DNA from 2 places in the Burkholderia theae genome. Region 2 is predicted to be linked to the other one. Evidence: riboswitches for the same ligand, from Rfam matches in the RefSeq annotation. Region 2 holds a riboswitch; the other holds the start of a gene.
What was found. A riboswitch is a leader RNA that binds a small molecule or an ion and turns the genes downstream of it on or off. The one in region 2 is predicted to bind manganese.

Region 1: it holds a riboswitch for manganese, as region 2 does, so the genes downstream of both, ACN22W_RS05130 (TMEM165/GDT1 family protein) here and ACN22W_RS28205 (sodium:calcium antiporter) in region 2, are expected to answer to the same signal.

What each region holds. Positions count from the first base shown of each region.
Region 1 covers NZ_CP183461.1:1,090,060-1,097,485, forward strand. The annotation lists gene pepN (aminopeptidase N) at 1-2,241, opposite strand, end outside; gene ACN22W_RS05125 (DUF4136 domain-containing protein) at 2,428-3,126, shown strand; gene ACN22W_RS05130 (TMEM165/GDT1 family protein) at 3,179-3,751, opposite strand; yybP-ykoY riboswitch at 3,830-3,967, opposite strand; gene guaD (guanine deaminase) at 4,131-5,447, opposite strand; gene ACN22W_RS05140 (hypothetical protein) at 5,514-5,819, shown strand; gene ACN22W_RS05145 (adenosine deaminase) at 5,852-6,877, opposite strand; gene xdhC (xanthine dehydrogenase accessory protein XdhC) at 6,896-7,426, opposite strand, start outside.
Region 2 covers NZ_CP183462.1:2,374,857-2,382,282, reverse strand. The annotation lists gene ACN22W_RS28215 (efflux RND transporter permease subunit) at 1-315, shown strand, start outside; gene ACN22W_RS28210 (copper-binding protein) at 312-680, shown strand; gene ACN22W_RS28205 (sodium:calcium antiporter) at 817-1,827, opposite strand; yybP-ykoY riboswitch at 1,940-2,077, opposite strand; gene ACN22W_RS28200 (heavy metal sensor histidine kinase) at 2,238-3,656, opposite strand; gene ACN22W_RS28195 (heavy metal response regulator transcription factor) at 3,653-4,324, opposite strand; gene ACN22W_RS28190 (hypothetical protein) at 4,593-4,940, shown strand; gene ACN22W_RS28185 (hypothetical protein) at 5,029-5,301, shown strand; gene ACN22W_RS28180 (TolC family protein) at 5,298-6,776, shown strand; gene ACN22W_RS28175 (multicopper oxidase family protein) at 6,778-7,426, shown strand, end outside.

The DNA.
Region 1 (7,426 bases), on a different replicon from region 2:
CGCGGCCGCCGCGGACAGCAGCGCGCCGAGCGCAGCCGCGCGATCGGTCATGTTGTTCGCCGCGTCGTACTGCGCGGTTGCGAGGCGCACGGCGTCGGCCGGGTCGTCGAGTTCGGCGAGATACGCGAGCGCGAGGTTCTTCAGCGCGCGGCGGCCGGAGGCCTCCGGCGTCGGCTCGTAGGCGCCGGGCGTCTGGTGCTGTTCGTAGGCGGCGAGCCAGTCGGCGCGCAGCGCGGTCGCGAGCTGGCGGCGCACGAACAGGCGTGCGCGATGCACGGCGGCCGGGTCGGCCTCGGCCATCTGGTCGGCGAGATAGGTTTCCGACGGCAGCGTCAGCGCGAGTTCGCGGAACGCCGGCGACAGCGTCGCGTCGGTCAGTACGCGGCGGAACGCGGCGACGAAGTTCGCGCCGAGCGTGAGCGGTTCGTTCGCGGCGGCGCGTGCGGCGAGCGTCAGCAGCGCGCGCGTCGCGAGGCGCTGGCCGGCCTCCCAGCGGTTGAACGGATCGCTGTCGTGCGCGAGCAGGAACGCGAGATCGTCGTCGCTGTAGTCGTACTCGACGATCACCGGCGACGAGAAGTTGCGCAGCAGCGACGGCAGCGGTTGTTCCGGCACGTCGACGAACGTGAAGGTCTGCTCGGTATCGGTGAAGTCGAGCACGCGCGTCGTGCCCGCCGCGGCGGCTTCGCCGTCGAGACGCAGCGGCAGATCGCGGCCGTCGCGGCCGATCAGGCCGATCGCGAACGGGATCAGCAGCGGTCCCTGCTGCGTTTCTCGCGCGGCCGGCGACGCGTCGCCGTAGCCCTGCGCGAGCGTGACCGTATAGCGGCGCGCGGCCGCGTCGTACGCGGTCTTCACCGTCACGCGCGGCGTGCCGGCCTGGCTGTACCAGCGCTCGAACTGCGCGAGGTCGCGGCCGTTCGCGTCGGCCATCGCGTGACGGAAGTCGTCGCAGGTCACCGCATGGCCGTCGTGGCGCTTGAAGTACAGGTCCATCCCCTTGCGGAAGCCGTCGCGGCCGAACAGCGTCTGGTACATCCGCACGACTTCCGAGCCTTTCTCGTAGACTGTCATCGTGTAGAAGTTGTTGATCTCGACGTAGCTTTCCGGGCGCACCGGGTGTGCCATCGGGCCCGCGTCCTCGGCGAACTGCAGCTGGCGCAGCACGCGCACGTCCTCGATGCGCTTGACCGCGCGGGCTGCCGATTCGACCTCGTCGCCCGCGGCCATGTCGGCCGAGAATTCCTGGTCGCGGAACACCGTCAGGCCTTCCTTCAGGCTCAACTGGAACCAGTCGCGGCAGGTCACGCGGTTGCCCGTCCAGTTGTGGAAGTACTCGTGGCCGACCACCGATTCGATGTTCGCGAAGTCGGTGTCGGTCGCGGTCTCGGGGTTCGCCAGCACGTACTTCGTGTTGAAGATGTTGAGCCCCTTGTTCTCCATCGCGCCCATGTTGAAGTCGCCGACCGCGACGATCATGAAGCGGTCGAGATCGAGCTCGAGGCCGAAGCGTTTCTCGTCCCAGCGGATCGAGTGGATCAGCGAATCCATCGCGTGACGCGTCTTGTCGAGATCGGCCGGCTCGACCCACACCTGCAGCAGCTTTTCCTTGCCCGAGCCGGTCGTGATCTTCTCCTCGATCGCGACGAGCTTGCCCGCGACGAGCGCGAACAGGTAGCTCGGCTTGCGGAACGGGTCTTCCCATTTCGCGAAGTGGCGGCCGTCGGGCAGGTCGCCCGAATCGACGAGGTTGCCGTTCGACAGCAGCACCGGGTACGCGGCCTTGTCGGCGCGCAGCGTCACCGTGTAGGACGCCATCACGTCGGGGCGGTCGAGGAAGTAGGTGATGCGGCGGAAGCCTTCGGCTTCGCACTGCGTGAAGAAGTTGCCGCTCGACACGTAGAGGCCCGACAGCGTCGTATTCTGGTCGGGCGCGCAGGCGCTTTCGAGCGTCAGTTCGAATGCTTCGGGGACGTTCTCGACGGTCAGCCCGTGCTCGTGCGCGCGCACGGCGCCATGCGGCGCGCCATCCAGCCATGCGCCGACGAATTCGAGCGCTTCGCCCAACAGCTCCAGGTGCGGCGCGGGCGCGGCGTCCGGGTTGCGGCGCACGCGCATCGTATTCCTGACGATCGTGCGGGCCGGCGCGAGATCGAATTCGAGCGCGACGGAGTCGATGAGGAAGGCCGGCGGCGTGTAGTCGGCGCGGCGGATCACGGTGGAGGAAGCGTTGTCGGACATGGTCGTCGAGATCGGTGGAGTGGGGGACGGGCCCGCGGCACGGGCCGGGCGAACCGGGCCATTGTACAAAGGCTTGCGGCTGCGTGCCGGGCGAACTTTTTACCGGTTCCGGGAGTCCGCGTATTATCGGCATCCCGTCCGGTTCGCGCGGTGCGACCAACGGGTGACGGATCGACGAGGATCAACATGAAACGCGAATGGATTTTTCGCGGTGCGGGCTGGGCGGCGGCGCTGTGCGTGGCGCTGCTGACGGGCTGCACCAGCTACGTGACGACCCAGGTCACGGCCTTCTCCGACTGGAGCGGCAGCGACGCGACACGCACCTATGCGTTCACGCGCACCGATGCGCAGAAGAACAGCATCGAGCAGTCGACCTACGAGCCGATCGTCGGGAACGAACTGTCCGCGTACGCGTTCCGGCAGGTGCCGCAGGCGCAGGCGCGGTATCTGGTCGGGCTGACCTATGCGGTCGGCAGCGATCTCGTGACGGTGCCGCAGCCGGTCTATTACGACCCGTGGTTCGCGCCCGGGCCGTACTGGGGGCGCGGGCCGTGGGGCCCGTGGGGGCCCTGGGGGCCGATGCCGGCCGGCTATGTCGCGCAGACGTACCAGGTGTTCGATTACACGCTCGGCATCCGCATCACCGAGCGCGCGACGGGCAAGGAGGTCTACAACGTGACCGCGCGCACGACCGGCGACAACGGCACGCTGCTGTACGCGATGCCGTTCCTCGCGCGCAGCGCGCTCGCCGATTTCCCGTTGTCGAACGGCGCGGTCCGCTCGGTCCGGCTGCCGGTCGACAAGCACGGCGGGCCGGCGGCGCCGGCCGCCAACGAGCGCGCGGTGCCGGCTGCGCCGGCTTCGGGCGCGGCCGTCGCGAAGTAACGCGGCGTTTGCCTCGGCGCGGCCGCCCGGCCGCGCCGGCCACCTCCGTTCGTCAGGCCCCGATGCCCAGCAGCGCCAGTGCGCCGAGCACGACGAACAGCACGGCCGCGGTCCCGTGCACGAGCTTCGTCGGCAGACGGTGCGCGAAGCGGTCGCCGAGCAGGATCGCGGGCACGTTCGCGAGCATCATCCCGAACGTCGTACCGGCCACGACCCCGATGTAGTCCTGGAAGCGCGCGGCAAGTGCGACGGTCGCGATCTGCGTCTTGTCGCCCATTTCCGCGAGGAAGAACGCCACGAGGGTCGCGCCGAACACGCCGAGCCGCGAACGGTTGGCATTCGCTTCGTCGGCATCGAGCTTGTCCGGCACGAGGATCCACAACCCCATCGCGATGAACGAGAACGCGAGCGCCCAGCGCATGATCGACGGCGTGACGAGCACGCCGAGCCATTCGCCGAGCGCGCCGGCGAAACCGTGGTTGACGAGCGTCGCGACGAGCACGCCGAGAATGATCGGCACCGGCTTGCGATAGCGCGCGGCCAGTACGAGGGAAAGCAGTTGGGTCTTGTCGCCGATTTCAGCGAGGGCGACGGCGCCGGTGGAGATCAGGAAGGCTTGGGACACGTATGGGGTTCCGCGGGCCGATGTTGTGCGTGCGAGCGACGATCCACGGCGCGCCGGGCCCTGATGCGGCGCGCTATGAACCATCGGTCTCGCCAGGCCAAGGTGGCTGCGCCCGCCATGGCCAAATGGCCAAGTCTGTTGACGGACGCCTCCGTCACGATGCGCGCCGGGGGCGCGGGACATCGAGCGGAGCGGCTACTCCCCAATGAGGGGCGAATTCTAGCACGGTGCGCGATGCGCGCGAAAGCGTGCCGGGTAGCGCCGCGCGAAGCGTCGGGGCGCGATCGGCGCGTGGCAGGCTGCGCGCATGCCCGGCATGCGCGGTGACGGATATGCCGCCGCGCCTGCCGGGACGTGCGCCCCGGCGCGCAGTGACGTGTTACGCGGCGGCGCGGCGTGCGGCGCCGCGCTTGTGGACGAGCTCGCCGGCCGCGTAGGTGCGGTACACCGCGCGGTCGTCGCCGAGCAGCGCGAACGCGAACAGCAGTTCCTCGAGCGAATCCGCGCGTTTCGTGCGGCGCGCGAGCAGCGGCGTGGCCTGCGGATCGAGCACGACGAAGTCGGCCTCGGTGCGCGGCGCGAGCGTGCCGACCGTGTCGGCGAGGTCGAGTGCCTGCGCGGCGCCGGCCGTCGCGAGCCAGAACATCCGCGTGGCGGTCAGGTGGTGGCCCGACAGCCGCGCGACCTTGTGCGCCTCGTTCATCGTCTGCAGCATCGAGAACGACGTGCCGCCGCCGACGTCGGTGGCGAGCGTGACGGGCACGTCATATTCGCCGGCCTTGTCGAAATCGAACAGCCCGCTGCCGAGGAAGAAGTTCGACGTCGGGCAGTGCGCGACGACGGTGCGCGTCTCGGCCATCCGGCGGCGGTCTTCGTTGTCGAGGTGGATGCAGTGGCCGTACACGGCGCGCGGACGCAGCAGCCCGTAGCGGTCGTAGATATCGAGATAGCTGCGATGGCCGGGGAACAGCTCGGCCACCCATTTCACCTCGTCGACGTTTTCCGCGACGTGGCTCTGCACGAACACGTCCGGATGGCGGCGCGCGAGTTCGCCGCACGCCTCGAGCTGCGCCTCGGTCGACGTCGGCGCGAAGCGCGGCGTCAACGCGTACATCTGGCGGCCCTTGCCGTGCCAGCGGTCGATCAGCTCGGCGCTGTCGTCATAACCCGATTGCGCGGTGTCGCGCAGGAATTCGGGGCAGTTGCGGTCCATCAGCACCTTGCCCGCGATCATCCGCAGGTCGCGCGCGTCGCTCGCCGCGAACAGCGCGTCGGCCGACTGCTTGTGCACTGTGCAGTAGACGAGCGCGCTCGTCGTGCCGCAGGCGAGCAGTTCGTCGACGAAGAAGTCGGCGACTTCGCGCGCATGCTCGGGATCGCCGAACTGGCGCTCGGTCGGGAACGTGTACTTGTCCAGCCACGGCAGCAGGCCCGGCGCCGGCGACGCGATCATGTCCGTCTGCGGATAGTGGATGTGCGTGTCGATGAAGCCGGGCACGATCAGCTTGTCGCGCAGGTCATGGACGATCGCGTCGCGCGCGAGCGTCGCGGCGAGCTGCGCATACGGGCCGGCCGCGACGACCTTGCCGTCGTCGACAATCAGGAGACCGTCGGTCTCGTAGTTCGCGGCCTGGCTCGATTGTGCCGGGTCGCCGTTGAAGGTCAGCAGTTGGGAACGAAAAGCGGTTTGCGTCATGACGAATGGTCCTGCATCAAGGTAAGGCGAACAGAAGAAAACGATCGACGCCGCGCGGGCGACGGCATGGATGACGCCGTCCGCGCGGGGGCGGGACGGCGCTTCGCGAGCGGCCGCGACGCACGGTGTGCGGCATGGCCGGATGCGATTGCGCGGGCGTTCGTGGCGGCCGAAGCCGCCATCGCGTGGTTGCCGGCGAACCTCGCAACAGTCGCGAGCGCGACCGGTGCGGCGGCGCACGGAGCGGCAAGCCGCGACGGCACGCGCGGGCAGGCGACGATCGCGCTGCACGCGTTCGCGCCGGGCGCACGCATGCGATCGGCCCGGCGCGTGGCCGAACCGGTGGTCGCGAAGCGGATGCCGTTGCCGTGATTCATCTGTCTAGCGCGCCTCGATGCCGGCCGTCACGCGGCCTGCCAGTACGCGTCGAGGCGCGCGTACAGTGCGTCGCGCTGCGCGGGGTCGATGAACGACGCCTCGAAGCCGTTGCGGATCACCGCATGGACTTCGGCATCCGTGAGGCGCAGCCCTTCGGCCGTCGCGAAGTAGTTTTCATTGACGTAGCCGCCGAAATACGCCGGATCGTCGGAGTTGATCGTCACCGCGACGCCGCGCTCGAGCAGCGCCTTCAGCGTGTGCTTCGCCATGTCGTCGAACACGCACAGCTTCAGGTTCGACAGCGGGCAGACGGTGAGCGCCGTGCGCGTCCTGGCGAGGCGTTCGACGAGCGCCGCGTCCTCGATGCTGCGCACGCCGTGGTCGATCCGGTCGACCTTCAGCACGTCGAGCGCTTCGTAGATGTAGGCGGGCGGGCCTTCCTCGCCCGCATGCGCGACGAGCTTCAGCCCGAGCGCGCGCGCCTTCTCGAACACGCGTGCGAACTTCGTCGGCGGATGGCCGAGCTCGGACGAGTCGAGGCCCACGCCGATCAGCCGGTGGCGATAGCGCTCGAACAGCGGCAGCGCGGATTCGAACGTCGCGAGCGCGTCCTCTTCGGACAGGTGGCGCAGGAAGCACAGAATCAGTTTGCTCGACAGCCCGCGCTGCTCCGCATCGGCGAGTGCGCGCTCGATGCCCGCAACGACCGTCTCGATCGGCACGCCGCGTTCGGTGTGCGTCTGCGGGTCGAAGAACAGTTCGGTGTGGACGACGTTGTCGGCGAGCGCGCGTTCGCAGTACGCGGCCGTCATGTCGTGGAAATCCTGCTCGGTCAGCAACACGCTCGCGCCTGCGTAATAGATGTCGAGGAACGACTGCAGGTCGGTGAACGCGTAGGCGGCGCGCAGCGCGTCGATCGAGTCGTACGCGAGCTTCACGCCGTTGCGCTGCGCGAGCGCGAAAATCAGTTCGGGCTCGAGCGAGCCTTCGATATGGATATGCAGCTCCGCTTTCGGCGCGCGGGCAATCTTGTCCTTGAATGTCGGGGTCATGGCGTCGTTCTTGGTCGGTCAGTGGGTAGGGGAAGCCTGCGCGGGTGCGTTCGCCTCGACGGCCTGCAGCAATTGTGCAGCCACCGAGATCGCGATCACTTCGGGCGCCTTGTCGATGATGCCTTCGACACCGATCGGGCAGCGCATCCGCGCGACCTGGGCCGGGTCGATGCCGATGGCCGCGAGGCGATGATCGAACTGCACGCGTTTCGCGTGCGAGCCGGTCATCCCGAAGTACGCATAGTCGCCGCGCCGCAGGATGCGCTCGGCCAGCACGAAATCGAGTGCGTGGTCGTGCGTCATCACGACGAAGTAGGACTGCGGCGGTGCCGTGTCGACGGCGTCGGCCGGGGCAGCGGCCGCGTCGATCGCGAGGTTGCCGATGCCGGCGAGCGCTTCCGCCGGCGGGAACACCGCATCGGCGCCGTCGACCCAGCGCACGTGGCACGGCAGCGTCGCCAGCACCTTCACGAGCGCGGTGCCGATGTGCCCGGCGCCGAACAGCATGACGGGGAACGCATACGGCGCGATCGTTTCGGTCATCAGCGA
Region 2 (7,426 bases):
GCGCTGCTACTCGACGCGATCCGCGAGGGTGCGGTGCTGCGTGTGCGGCCCAAGGCGATGACGGTCGCCGTCGTGCTCGCGGGCCTCGTGCCGATCATGGTCGGGCACGGCGCCGGTTCCGAAGTCATGCAGCGCATCGCCGCACCGATGGTCGGCGGCATGGTCACCGCGCCGCTGCTGTCGATGTTCGTCATTCCCGCCGCATGGCTTCTGCTTCAGCGCCGTCGTGTGCGAAGCGCGAGCGATGAACGGCATTCCACCGCAGTTCCTTCCGGCATGAACGTGCCATCCATCCAAACTGGAGAATCTCGATGAAGAAGATGAAATCGATTGCCACCGCCACCGCCGTTCTCGCGATCGGCGCTTTTGCGGCACCCGCCTTTGCGTCCGGCGACATGTCGGGCATGGACATGTCCGGCATGAAGATGTCGTCCGACGGCTCGGCCGCGTCGCACGCCGCGCTCACCGACGCCGAAGTGAAGAAGGTCGATGCCGCGACCGGCATGGTCACGCTGAAGCACGGCGCGCTCGAGAACGTCGGGATGCCGCCGATGACGATGGCGTTCAAGGCGAAGGACGCGGCCATGCTCGCGCAGGTTCATGCGGGCGAGAAGGTCAAGGTTCGCGTCGAGAACGTCAACGGCACGCTGACGATCGTCAAGCTGGTGAAAGCGTCCTGATCGTGCGGATGCGGGCGTTGCCGATGCCCGCGTCAACGCGGTGAAGCGCAGCGCGCGGACGCGGCGGTCGATGCCGCGTCCGCATCCGCGCGCGCGTGCGTGCGTGCGCGTCGGGCAACGCGTCCGATTCAGGCGCTCAGCGAGCCAACGTCAGCACCAGATACCCCGCATACCCCGCGCCGTTCGCCAGCAGCGCCCAGATCGCGAGCCCGCGCGTGCGGGCATTGATGCGCAGCCAGGCCGCCGCCGCGAGCGTGATGATCACGCCGGTCAGCACTTCGGGGCGCGGCTCCCACGGCGTCAGCATGATGCCGATCGCCGGCAGCAGTGTGCCCTGGAACACCATCGCACCGGTGATGTTGCCGAACGCGAGCGTGTCCTTCTTGCGGCGGATCCACAGCACGCTGTTGACCTTCTCCGGCAATTCCGTCGCGATCGGCACGATGATCAGCGACAGCAGCAGCGCCGATACGCCGAGCACCTGCGACACGCCTTCCACGCCGTGAATGAAGCCCTTCGCACCGCCCACCAGCAGCGCAAGGCCGAGAGCCAGCTGCAGCGCGATCGTCGCCAGGTTGGTCGGCAGGCCCGTGCGCGACAGCAGCATCGTATGCGGCGCCTCGGTGCCGTGCCCGGCATCGACGAGCTGGTTCGACGCGCGGAACGTCATCACGACGTACAGCACGTAGATGCCGACCAGCAGCGCGGCAAGCAGCGCGCGGACGGCCCAGTTGTGATGCGGCACGAACATCGCCGCGGTCGCCAGCGAGAACGCCGCGAGGAAGTAGTTCATGTCGCGCACGAACCCCGTGCGTTCGGGCGCGATCGTGCCACGCAGCCCGCGCGAGCGGATCACGGCGAGCGTCATCAGGAACGTGGTGAGCGTCGCGAGCATCAGCGGCGCACCGAGAATCGCGCCGACGCCGATCTCCTCGTTCACCGCCTGGTTCGCCGTGCCGCCGGCCAGCGCGAGCAGCGGCACCATGGTTTCGGGCAGCGCGGTGCCGACGGCCGCGAACAGCGAACCGGTGACGCCTTCGGAAATCTTCAGGCGTTCGCCGAGATGTTCGAGCGCATTGGTGAAGACTTCGGCGGCCACGAGGATGACGACCAGCATGAACGCCAGTTCGAGGAACATGAAGGTCATGCGGCACCTCCGCGGACAGGTGCGTCGATGGCGGTGGCGCGTAGGGAGAAGGCTGCGGGGAACATGGGGACTCCGTGGTCGGACGCTGACGAACCATGGCGCATCCGCCGACGTCCGACCAGGAACGACGCGATGCGCCCATGGTCTCGCCAGACCGATTCGGCCGAACGCGCCACGGCTGGAAGCCGAGTGTGTTGACGCGTTCGCTTTCCGGGGGACGGAAAGCAGGCTACTCCCCAAAGACGAGCGCCAGTCTAGCCGAGCCGATTGCTTTCGGCAAGCTTGCGTAGCGATATCGTTTCGGCGGGTGAGGAACGCGGTGCGCGTGGCGGGTGCTCGCGTCGTAGCGGGAAGCAATCGCGCCCGCGTGGCGGTGTCATGTGCGTGTCACGAACGCATCGCCGGGCGCGTCAACCCTCCGTGGCGCTCGGAAAATAGAGCGCGAACGTCGTGCGTCCGTCGCGGCTCGCGACCTCGACCTTGCCGCGATGCAGTTCCATGATCGACTTGACGATCGCGAGCCCGAGCCCCGCGTTCCGCGCCGCGCCGTGCCGCGACGAATCGATCCGGTAGAAACGCTCGAAGATCCGGTCGACCTGTTCGGGCGGAATCGCGGCGCCGCGATTCGTGACCTCGACGACCGCATAACCGGCTTGCGCGGAAACGGCCAGCTCGATCGTCGACGCGGCGTCCGCGTGTTCGAGCGCATTCGACGCGAGATTGCTGACCGCGCGCCGGAACAACGTTGCGTCCGCAACGACGGGCGCGTGGCCGTGCACGTCGATGCGCACGCCGGCCTCGTCGGCCAGCGCCTGGAAATACGACGCGAGCCGGCGCAGCTCGCTGCCCGCGTCGAGCTCGGCGGTCTTCAGGTGCTGCCTTGCATTGTCGGTGCGCGCGAGAAACAGCATGTTCTCGATCATCCGCTGCAGCCGTTCGCATTCCTCGATGTTCGAGTCGATCAGCGCTTCGTATTCTTCGGTCGTGCGGGCGCGCGACAGTGTGACCTGCGACGAGCTGATCACGTTGGCGAGCGGCGTGCGCATGTCGTGCGCGAGATCGGACGAGAACTGTGACAGCCGCACGAACGCGCGTTCGAGACGGTCGAGCATCCGGTTGACCGACGTCGCGAGCTCGCGCAGCTCGACCGGGCCGCCGCGCGCGTCGAGGCGTGCGTTCAGGTTGTGCGCCTCGATGCGCGACGTCTGCCGGCCGAGGCTCTCGACCGGGCGCAGGCCGCGCGCGGCGACCGCATAACCGAGTGCGCCGACCAGCAGCGCACCGGCGGCCGCCGCGAGCCAGATGTCGACGCGATAGCTTTCCAGCAGCGACTGGCGATCGGTCGCGGTGCGCGCGAGCGCGACCTGGATGGCCTCGCCCGACGGCAGCGTTTCCCGCGCATACACGCAGCGCGACGTGCCGATGCCGGGTGGCGAGCACGTGAACGGGACGCCGGCGCCACCGGTTCCGGCGGCCGGATGCGGCGCCGCGATCACCGACGCGAGCGTGTTGCCGGCTTCGTCGGAGTGCTCGACGAGCGCGCGGTTCTGCCCGTCGTAGATGCCGAGATAGACACCCGGATGCGACAGCAGCACCTCGTGGAATACGGCCGGATCGGCGCGCAGCGCGGCCGTCGAGCCGCTCGCGTGTGCAAGCTGCAGGAACTGGTTGAGCTTGCCGGAGATCTCGATGTCGTCACGTCGCTTCAGCTCGGCGGACAGCGAGCGATACAGATACGCGCCGGTCAGCGCGAACACGAGCGCGGCGACGACGGCGAACGCGAGCGTCAGGCGCCGCAGCAGCGAATACGAAGCCGGGCCGGCGGTCACGAACGATCCTCGAGCACGTAGCCCATGCCGCGGATCGTGTGGATCAGCTTCTTCTCGTACGCGTTGTCGATCTTCGCGCGCAGGCGCTTGATCGCCGCATCGACGACGTTCGTGTCGCTGTCGAAATTCATGTCCCAGATCTGCGACGTGATGAAGGTGCGCGTCAGCACCTCGCCCTCGCGTTCGGCGAGCAGTTGCAGCAGCGCGAATTCCTGTGCGGTCAGGTCGATGCGGTTGTCGGCGCGCCGCACGCGGCGCTTGATCAGGTCGACCTCGAGATCGGCGACGTGCAGGATGTCGCGGACGTTGCGCGGCGCGCGCCGCAGCAGCGAGCGGATCCGGGCCAGGAACTCCGCGTATGCGAACGGTTTGAGCAGGTAGTCGTCGGCGCCCAGTTCGAGGCCGGTGACCTTGTCCTCGATCGCCTCGCGGGCCGTGAGCAGCAGCACGGGCGTCTGCTTCTGCGCGCGCAGCCGCCTGAGCACCTCGAAGCCGTCCATTTCCGGCAGCATCACGTCGAGCACGACGAGATCGAAATCCTCGTGCAGCGCGAGGAACAGCCCGTCCTTGCCGGTTTCCGCGACGTCGACCGTGTAGCTCGCCTCCATCAGCCCCTTCCGGAGGTACGACGCCATCTTGGGTTCGTCTTCGACTATCAGTATCCGCATGGTGAGGCAGGCTATCGATGATTCCAGCCGGTGAGTGTAACGCCTGAGCTTACGGTGCCGCGCGTGCGCGCAAGATGACCGGCGGATGACGGAATTTTCATGAAGGGCAGGCCGAAACATCGAGCGCGCGTTTCATGAAAATCCGGTCATGTTTCGACCATGTCGTCGTCACGGCGGCGGCGATAAGCTGCAGTCGTCCTGTCTCCGGAGCGCGCCGTCGCGGTGCCGCGCCGGCCCATCCGGTCGTAGCTTGCCTGATTCCGCATCCATGTCGTACTGGCGCAAATTCATCCTCGTCGTGCTGCTGGCGCTGAGCCTGCCGATCCCGTCGTTCGCGACCGTTTCGATGCCGTGCGCGGGTGCTGTCGTGCCGGATGCGAACGAGATGTCGCACGCGATGCCGGTCGTGCAGGATGGTCATCCCGATCACGATAGCCATGCGCCGTCGTGTTCCGCCTGCGTGTCCTGCTGCGTCGGCACGAGCATGCCGGGTGCGCCCGCGGTGCCTGCTGCGTCGGGCACCAGCGTCACGATCGTCGCGCATCCGCCGTCGACCGTGGTCGTGTCGTTCCTGACCGGCGGCATCGACAGGCCGCCTCGCCGGATTCCCGTCTAGCCGTGCCCGTGGCCGACAGGCCGCGATCTGCAATCCACGCCGGCGGCCGTGCAAGGCCCGCCGGACGACACTACGACGAGACCCATTCATGCGATTGATCACTGCGGCGCTGCTTGGCGCGGCGGCCATCGTGCCGTCGCTCGCGCCTGCGCAAACCCCGTTTCCCGATCCGGCGGACGCCGCCGCGACGGTGCCGGACGTCACCGTGACGTCTGCGTTCGACGGCTACCGGCCGTATCGCGACGACGCAGGCCCGGGCTGGAAACAACTGAACCGGGACGTGATGAAGCGGCCCGCGAAGCCCGGCAACCCGACGGGTCACGGCGGCGCCCATTCGATGCACGGAGGGCCCGCGCAATGACGAACCTTGCGATAGCGCCGAGGATCGGTGCGGCCGTGCTCGTGCTGGCATTCCTCGCGGGCTGCACGACGTTTTCGAAGGACGGCGGCTTCGACGCCGTGTCGTCCACCGCGGCGGAACGTATCGGCAAAGACGCCGTGGTCGTGCGGACCGATGCCGACCGCGAAGCCGTCGACAAGCGGACCCGCGAACTGCTCGCCCAACCTTTGTCGATGGACGACGCGGTGCAGGTCGCGCTGCTGAACAACCGCGGCCTGCAGGCGTCGTATGCGGAGCTCGGGCTGTCGGAGGCCGACCTTGTGCAGGCCGGCCGGCTGCCGAACCCGCGCTTCTCGTTCAGCCGCACCCGCGCCGGCGACGGCGAGCTGACGCTCGGCCGCACGTTCTCGGCGAACGTATTCGCGCTGCTGACGATGCCGCTCGCGACCAACATCGAACGCCGCCGCTTCGAGCAGACCAAGCTCGAAACGGCCGACGCGATGCTGAAGGTGGCCGCCGACGCGCGCCGTGCGTATGTCGAGGCCGTCGCCGCCGAGCAGGCCGCGAACTATGCGCAACAGGTGCGCGATGCCGCGAGCGCGGCAGCGGAACTCGCGCTGCGCATGCGTCAGGCCGGCAACTTCAGCCGGCTCGATTACGCCCGCGAGCAGGCATTCCATGCCGACGCGGTCGCGCAGCACGCGAAGGCGCGCCAGCAGGCCGTGGCCGCGCGCGAGAAGCTCACGCGCGCGATGGGGCTGTGGGGCGGGCGCACGCAGTACGCGCTGCCCGAACGCTTGCCCGACCTGCCGAAAGCGCGCCCGGACCTGCCCGATCTCGAACGCTTCGCGATGAGCAACCGTCTCGACATCCAGGCCGCGAAGCTGCAGACGCAGGGTGTCGCGTCGTCGCTCGGCCTCAGCAAGGCCACGCGTTTCGTCAACGCGGTCGATCTCGGTTATCTGAACAACTACGAGACCGGCAAGGGTCACGAGCACGGCTTCGAGATCAGCGTCGAGATTCCGCTGTTCGACTGGGGCGGCGCCAAGGTCGCGCGGGCTGAGGCCATCTACCTGCAGTCGGCGAACCGGCTCGCGAAGACGGCCATCGACGCGCGCTCCGAAGTGCGCGAATCGTACGCGGCGTACGTGACGAGCTACGACGTCGCCACGCACTACCGCGACGAAGTCGTGCCGCTGCGCAAGACGATCTCGGACGAGCTGCTGCTGCGCTACAACGGGATGCTCGCGAGCGTGTTCGAGCTGCTGGCCGATGCACGCGAACAGGTTGGCGCGGTGAACGGCTACATCGATGCGCTGAAGGACTACTGGCTCGCCGAAACCGATCTGCAGATGGCCGTCGGCGGCCGGCTGCCTGTCCCGGGCGCTGCGCTGCGCGCACCGCGTTCCACCGAACCCGAACCTGCCGCTGCGCCGCAGCCGGCTTCCTCATCCGTGGCGCAACCGGCGCCCGCAACGCATCCGGAAGGTCATTGACATGGTGTCCCGTCGACAATTTCTCAACGGCTCGGGCGCCGCGCTGCTCGGTGCGGCGATGGTCAGCAAGGCCGGCGCCGCGTCGCTTCCCGAAGCGCCCACGATGGCGAAAACCGGCACGCAGCCGCCGCTCGTGCCGCCGAACGGCCGTCCGTACACACCCGTCGCGACGCTGAACGGCTGGACGCTGCCGTGGCGGATGAAGAACGGCTGGAAGGAATTCCACCTGACGGCCGAGCCCGTCGTGCGCGAGATGGCGCCCGGCATGAACGCGAACCTGTGGGGCTACAACGGCCAGTCGCCGGGCCCGACGATCGAGGCCGTCGAAGGCGACAAGGTGCGCATCTTCGTGACGAACCGTCTGCCCGAGCACACGACGATCCACTGGCACGGGCTGCGGCTGCCGAACGGGATGGACGGCGTCGGCGGCCTTACGCAGCCGCATATCCCGCCCGGCAAGACCTTCGTCTATGAGTTCCAGCTCGAGGCGCACGGCACGTTCATGTATCACCCGCATGCCGACGAGATGGTGCAGATGGCGATGGGGATGATGGGCATGTTCATCGTGCATCCGAAGGATCGCGGCACGATGCCGGTCGATCGCGATTTCGTGTTCCTGCTCGCCGCATACGACATCGATCCGGGCAGCT